3 regions of the Streptomyces sp. BK022 genome follow, and region 2 is predicted to be linked to each of the others. Evidence: riboswitches for the same ligand, from Rfam matches in the RefSeq annotation. Region 2 holds a riboswitch; each other region holds the start of a gene.

Region 1 (2,254 bases), on a different contig from region 2:
GCCGCGCCGCACGGCCGCCTCGTCCATGACGTCGTCGTGGTAGAGCGTGGCCAGGTGGGTCAGCTCGACGACGACGGCCGAGGGGATGATGCGCGGGGCGTGCCGGTCGCCGAACTGGGCGGACAGCAGCACGAGCAGCGGACGGAACCGCTTGCCCCCGGCCCGCACCAGGTGCTGGGCGGACCCGGTGATGAAGGGGACCTCGCTCTTGGTGGCCTCTAGCAGGCCCGCCTCGACAGCCGCCAGTCCGGCCTGGACATCGGCTTCCAGTGCCTGGTCCCGCACGCTCAGCCCGAACGGCCCGACGACGGTCACGAGGTTCTCCTGTCTGCTGGTGTCTGCTGGCGACTTCACGGCTTGTCGATAGGTCGCTGCCATCAGTCAAGTCAGCGTATCCGGTCCTCTTTCGATCACCGATCGCACCCACCGGTCCAGCTCGTGAGGTATCGGATTTCGTCCGGCATGTGCCGAATGGCCGACAACGGTCGGTATAGGGGGAGTCGGCCGGACGATCCGACACTCCGGGGGTCACACCGGGCCAACGAACGGGAGAGTGCAAGAGGTTCCGCCTGTGGGGGACCGACACTCCCTAATACCCACAGACGGCTCAAATCCACATAATCCCCCATGTCTGATTTTGCGTATTTTGCGATTCCGTGAGTTGGCTCACGCGGACCACCTCGGCGCGCATACCCCCGAAAGCCCCCCTCTCACCCCCTTCTTACCGTGCGCGGTACGGAAGTTGGGGATTGGCGGGCGCAAAGGATCAAGTGGGCCATTTGGGACAGATCAAGGTCAACTAGCTCTTTGGGTGAATCCGGTACTTGTTCCGGACATGTGCGGTCGCATACGTTCCCGCCCTGTCAGGCGAACGCCGAATCCTGCCGCGCCTGGCACACCCACTCACGAACTCATTCGTACGGCAGGAGCGGGGGACCCAGGTAAGCCGCCGGACCGGCGCGACCCATGTCGCGCCGGGACGGCTCGGGGTGAAGCCGTGATCGTCCCCGGTGTCCGACGGGCACCGGGGACGACGCGGCCGGGCACCTCCCCGCCCGAACCCGACAGCTCACCTCGCAGGCGACGGAGAGGAAACACCGACATGTCTGCTGCCGCTCAGCCGCGCCGTGCCCGCACCAAGCGCATCGTCCGCACGCTCGCCGTCGCCGGTACCGGTGCCGCGATGTTCGCGCTCCCCCTCGTCGGCGCCACCAGCGCCTCCGCCGCCCCGGCCGCCAAGCCCGCCGCCGCCTCCGCCGTGTACCCGAACAACCTCGACGGCTGGATCCGCCAGTCCCTGGCGATCATGGCCGAGAAGGGCATCCCGGGCACCTACAACGGCATCCACCGCAACGTGATGCGCGAGTCCTCGGGCAACCCGCTGGCCATCAACAACTGGGACATCAACGCCATCAACGGCACCCCGTCCAAGGGCCTGCTCCAGGTGATCGACCCGACCTTCCGCACGTACCACGTCGCCGGCACGTCCTTCGACCCGTACAACCCGGTCGCCAACATCACCGCCGCCTGCAACTACGCGTACCACCGCTACGGCTCCATCGACAACGTCAACGGCCCGTACTAGGCCCGCCGCACGATCACCGTGCACCGCGCCCCCGTCGCACGCCTCGCGCATGCGGCGGGGGCCGTCGGCTTCAGGGGGTGAACAGGCGCTCCAGGACGACGGCCACCCCGTCGTCCTCGTTGGAGAGGGTCACCTCGTCGGCCACCGCCTTCAGTTCCGGGTGGGCGCCGGCCATGGCGACGCCGTGGGCCGCCCACTGGAACATGGGGATGTCGTTCGGCATGTCGCCGAAGGCGACGGCGTCCGCGCGGCCGAGGCCCAGGTGCTCGGCGGCCAGCGCGAGACCGGTCGCCTTGGTGATCCCGCACGGCTGCAGCTCGACCGTGCCGGGTCCCGACATGGTGACCGTGGCCAGCGAGCCGACGACCGCACGGGCGGTGGCCGCCAGCTCGTCGTCGGACAGCCGGTCGTGGCGCAGCAGCACCTTGCTGATCGGCGCCCGCCAGAGCTGCTCGCGCCGCTCCACCCGTACGGCGGGCAGGGTCGGGTGCGGCATCCGGTAGCCGGACTCGATCAGGGTGAGCCCGTCCACGCCGTCCTGGTCGGCGGCCGCGTGCACCTGGCCGACCTCGGCCTCGATCTTGCCGAGCGCGGTCTCGGCCAGCTCCCGGTCCAGCCGGACCGACCACAGCAGGGTGCCGGTGGCGGCGTCGTACACCTGGGCGCCCT
Region 2 (2,254 bases):
GGTGCGCCGGCTGATGGTGGAGGGCGGCGGCACCGTGCACACCCAGCTCCTCCGGCAGGGCCTCGCCGACGAACTCCAGCTCGTCCTCGCCCCGCTCTTCGTCGGTGACCCGGCCGCCCCCCGCCTCTTCGGCCCCGGCGCCTACCAGGGCGGCCGGCTGCGGCTGACCGACACCCGCCGCATCGAGGACGTGGTCCTCATGCGGTACGAGCCCACCGCCCCCGGCACCGGCCCGCTGGAGACCGCCGCCGACCGGCACTGGCTGCGTACCGCCTGTGAGCTGGCCGCGCTCTGCCCGCCCTCGGACACGGCCTTCAGCGTGGGCGCGGTGATCGTCGCGGCGGACGGCACCGAGCTGGCGCGCGGCCACTCCCGCGAGGGCGGCGACCCGGTGGTCCACGCCGAGGAGGCCGCGCTCGCCAAGCTGGACCGGGACGACCCGCGCCTGCCCGGCGCCACCGTCTACAGCAGCCTGGAGCCCTGCGCCCACCGAGCCTCCCGGCCCGTCCCGTGCGCCGGGCTCATCCTCGAAGCGGGGGTGCGCCGCGTGGTCACCGCCTGGCGCGAGCCGGACACCTTCGTCGCCGCGGCCGACGGCGCGGGCGTGCTGGCGGCCGGGGGCGTGGAGGTGGTCACGGTGCCCGGGTACGCCGCTCTCGCGCAGCGACCGAACGCTCACCTTCCGCACTGAGGCCCACGTCACGGCGGCGTGTGTGCGCCGGACCCCGCGGATGACGTATGCTTGAGACACAACGACGCGGGGTGGAGCAGCTCGGTAGCTCGCTGGGCTCATAACCCAGAGGTCGCAGGTTCAAATCCTGTCCCCGCTACTGAAGACTCAGGGCCGGAATCCAGTAAATGGATTCCGGCCCTGAGTGTTTTCCGGGGCTGCTGGTGTTTTTGAGTCACCAGCAAAACTCCTGTGACTCCTGAAGCGCAGTCAACTCGCCCTGTTCGTGGCGTTCCTGACCGTTTCACCCCCCGCCAGAACGTCAAACGATCAAGCTGAACGGGCTTGGAATCCAGTGTGCGTGTCTATTAACGTTCGATAACGCAGCGCGGTCGTTACCGCCGTCAGCAGAGACGGCGCCGTGCGCACACGCCGAATCCCGCGAGGGAACCGGGGACCCACCACTTTGGGGTGAATCGCGCCCGATCCGCTGTGCACCGCCCTCGGAGCACGCCGGGTTTACGCGCGTAGGAGACCTTCCTGCTCCGAACCCGTCAGCTAACCCGGTAGGCGGAGGAGGGAAAGGAGTGCGCCCGCGTGGCGTCCAACCGGCCTGCCCCACAAGCCCCGTTCGCGCCAAACGCGAGTGAGCCCTTTGCCTACGGCGCCCCCCGTGCCGAGGACGGCGCGTGGGAGGAGTGGAACCCCACCGAGGAGTCCCTGCCCGCGGTACGCGGCCGCCACCGGGTGGCCAAGCAGCGCGGCGGCGGACTCGCCCGCAGCTCCACCGTGCTCGGCGTCGGTGTCATCGCGGCCGTCGGCGCGGGTGGCATGGCGAGCGCCAACACCGGCAAGCCGCCCGTGTCCCTCGCGCTGCCCGACCTGCCCTCGGTGGACTCCCTGATCGACGGGCACCACCACACGGAGACGCCCGCCGCCTCCCTCGCCGGCGTCGCCACCGCCACGGCCACCGCCGCCAGTGACGACTCCACCGCCGACGCGGGCGAGGCGCTGCGCAGCCGGATCATGGCCCAGGCCGAGCGGCAGCAGAGCAAGGCCGACAGCCGGGCCACCGCGGCCGCCGTCGCCAAGGCCGACCAGCAGGCCGCCGAGGCCGCCGCCAAGGCCGCGAAGGAAGCCTCCGTGAAGGCCGCCGCGGCAAAGGAGAAGGCGGAGGCCGACGCCGAGAAGAAGGCCGAGGCGGCCCGGCTCGCCGCGCTGGCCAAGCAGTACACGCTGCCGACCTCCTCGTACACGATCACCTCGACCTTCGGGCAGGCCGGCTCGATGTGGTCCTCCGGGTACCACACCGGTCTGGACTTCGCCGCGCCCACCGGCACGCTGATCAAGGCGATCCACAGCGGCACGATCACCGAGGCCGGCTGGGCCGGGGCGTACGGCTACCGCACGATCCTCACCCTGGACGACGGCACCGAGCTGTGGTTCTGCCACCAGTCCTCGATCAGCGTCAGCGCCGGGCAGAAGGTGTCCACCGGCGAGGTCATCGGCCGCGTCGGCGCCACCGGCAACGTCACCGGGCCGCACCTCCACCTGGAGGTCCACCCCGGCGGACAGCCCACCGGA
Region 3 (2,254 bases), on a different contig from region 2:
GAGGCGGACGCTTCGTCCGATGCTTCCGACTCGCCCGGACTGGGTGATTCCTCCCCGTCGTCCGGCTCGTCCGACTCCTCCGCCAAGGAGACCGGCAAGCCGTCCTCGGGCGCCGGCGAGAAGGACACCGCCGGCGACGCCGGGAAGGACACCGGAGCCGCCCGCTCCGACGCGTCCACGCCCCCGGCCGCCGGTCACGGGTACAAGGACGGCGGTTCGGCCTCCGGCGCCCCCGCGGCGGAGGACGACGAGTCGTGGGAGGACGGCGGCTCCTGGAGCCTCGTCGACACCGGCGACCTCGGCGGCGGCCGTCACCGCGGCGGCAGCGCCGACGAGAACGTGACGGAAGGTCAGCACACAGCCGGCACGGGCCGCCACGCCACCGCCTCTGCGGGCACCTACACCGTCCGCGACGGGGACACCCTCGGCTCCATCGCCGACTCCCTTGGTGTGGACGGCGGCTGGGAGGCCCTCTACGCCGCGAACAAGCAGGCCATCGGCGCCGACCCGAACCATGTCGACCCGGGCCGGACCCTGCGGGTGCCGGGCGAATAGGACTCCGAATAGCGGCATTTGACGCCCCGCTATCTTCTTATATGTCCTATTTGGCGAAAGTGTGGGATGACTCTCAGAAGACCTGATCGTCTTTGAATTTCGCCGCGCGGCATGTCTACGGTCGGGACCGCTCGTCACCACGAGCCCCCGTGGCCGCAACGCCGAATCCTGCCAGCGGCCGTCGGGGACAACCGTCGCGTAAAGCGCCGTAGGCAGGAGCGGGGGACCCAAGGTAGGTGCCCGAACCGGTGTCCGACACCGGGACGGGCTTGGGGTGGAGCCACGCCTTCCAGAAGTACCGGGGAGGGGTGGCCGGGCAACTCAACCGGCCCGAACCCGACAGCTCACCTCGCAGGCGTCGGTGAGGGGATCGATCCATGCTGCTTTCCAGCAAGGGCAAGCGCCGTCGCCCGTCCAAGACCGTCCGTGTCCTCGCGCTCGCCGGTGTCGCCGGCGCGGCCGTCGCGGGCCCGGTGATGGCGTCGGGCAGCGCCTCCGCCGCCACCGGTTCCGAGTGGGACGCCGTCGCCCAGTGCGAGTCGGGCGGCAACTGGTCCATCAACACCGGCAACGGTTACTACGGCGGGCTCCAGTTCTCCGCCTCCACCTGGGCCGCGTACGGCGGCACGCAGTACGCCGCCACCGCCGACAAGGCGAGCAAGGAACAGCAGATCACCGTCGCCGAGAAGGTGCTCTCCGCCCAGGGCAAGGGCGCCTGGCCGGTCTGCGGCACGGGTCTGTCCAGCACGCCGTACAGCGGTTCCGCCGCCCCGGCGAGCCCGGCTCCGTCCACGGACACCAAGACGGAGGACAAGGCCGCGGCCGACACCTCCGGCCGCGCCGCCGACGACCAGGCCGCCTCCCGCTCCACCGAGCGTCCGGACGCGAGCAAGACCGTCACCACGCCGACCGGTGGCAAGGTCAAGAAGGGCGACGGCGAGTACAAGGTGGTCAAGGGCGACACGCTCAGCTCCATCGCCGCCAAGCACAAGGTCGAGGGCGGCTGGAAGAAGCTGTTCGACCTGAACAAGGACATCGTCGAGAAGGCCGACTTCATCTTCCCCGGCCAGATGCTCCACCTGAAGTAACCGCGACCCGCTCGGCGGCCCGGCCCCCGAACCGTCCGGCCCCCGAGCTTCCGGTCCCCTGATGGACCCCCCGCCCCGGTGCGCGTTCCCCCCGCGCGCCGGGGCGGTGCGCGTGGTGCGGCCGGCCCGCCCGGCGCACCGGCCCGCGCGTCCGGAAGCTTTGCCCAGAACCCTTTGTTCCGGACGGGAACAATGGGTACCGTCTCCCTGTCCCACCCCGTCCACGAGGCGGTCGGTCGACGGCCGACGGCCCCAGGACGGTTAGGCTCTAGAGGCAAGGCATGCCATCCGGCGCACGCCCCGCACTCATCGCGTCACATCCATGAAGGAGATGCTCGTGCCGTCCATCGACGTCGTCGTAGCCCGGGAAATCCTGGACTCCCGAGGCAACCCCACGGTCGAGGTCGAGGTCGGCCTCGACGACGGCAGCACGGGTCGTGCCGCCGTCCCGTCCGGCGCCTCCACCGGTGCCTTCGAGGCCATCGAGCTGCGCGACGGTGACCCGAACCGCTACCAGGGCAAGGGTGTCGAGAAGGCCGTCCTCGCCGTCATCGAGCAGATCGGCCCGGAGCTGGTCGGCTACGACGCCACCGAGCAGCGCCTGATCGACC

What was found. A riboswitch is a leader RNA that binds a small molecule or an ion and turns the genes downstream of it on or off. The one in region 2 is predicted to bind cyclic di-AMP.
Region 1: another riboswitch for cyclic di-AMP. It lies ahead of EV284_RS06480 (transglycosylase SLT domain-containing protein); the one in region 2 lies ahead of EV284_RS23795 (M23 family metallopeptidase).
Region 3: another riboswitch for cyclic di-AMP. It lies ahead of EV284_RS26945 (transglycosylase family protein); the one in region 2 lies ahead of EV284_RS23795 (M23 family metallopeptidase).

The regions. Positions count from the first base shown of each region.
Region 1 covers NZ_SHKU01000002.1:108,380-110,633, reverse strand. Annotated here, with positions in the region: gene EV284_RS06485 (polyprenyl synthetase family protein) at 1-315, opposite strand, end outside; cyclic di-AMP (ydaO/yuaA leader) riboswitch at 863-1,098, shown strand; gene EV284_RS06480 (transglycosylase SLT domain-containing protein) at 1,103-1,585, shown strand; gene EV284_RS06475 (Cof-type HAD-IIB family hydrolase) at 1,656-2,254, opposite strand, start outside.
Region 2 covers NZ_SHKU01000006.1:17,706-19,959, reverse strand. Annotated here, with positions in the region: gene EV284_RS23805 (dihydrofolate reductase family protein) at 1-691, shown strand, start outside; tRNA gene EV284_RS23800 (tRNA-Met) at 757-830, shown strand; cyclic di-AMP (ydaO/yuaA leader) riboswitch at 1,091-1,258, shown strand; gene EV284_RS23795 (M23 family metallopeptidase) at 1,268-2,254, shown strand, end outside.
Region 3 covers NZ_SHKU01000007.1:85,083-87,336, reverse strand. Annotated here, with positions in the region: gene EV284_RS26950 (transglycosylase family protein) at 1-555, shown strand, start outside; cyclic di-AMP (ydaO/yuaA leader) riboswitch at 750-928, shown strand; gene EV284_RS26945 (transglycosylase family protein) at 933-1,643, shown strand; gene eno (phosphopyruvate hydratase) at 1,975-2,254, shown strand, end outside.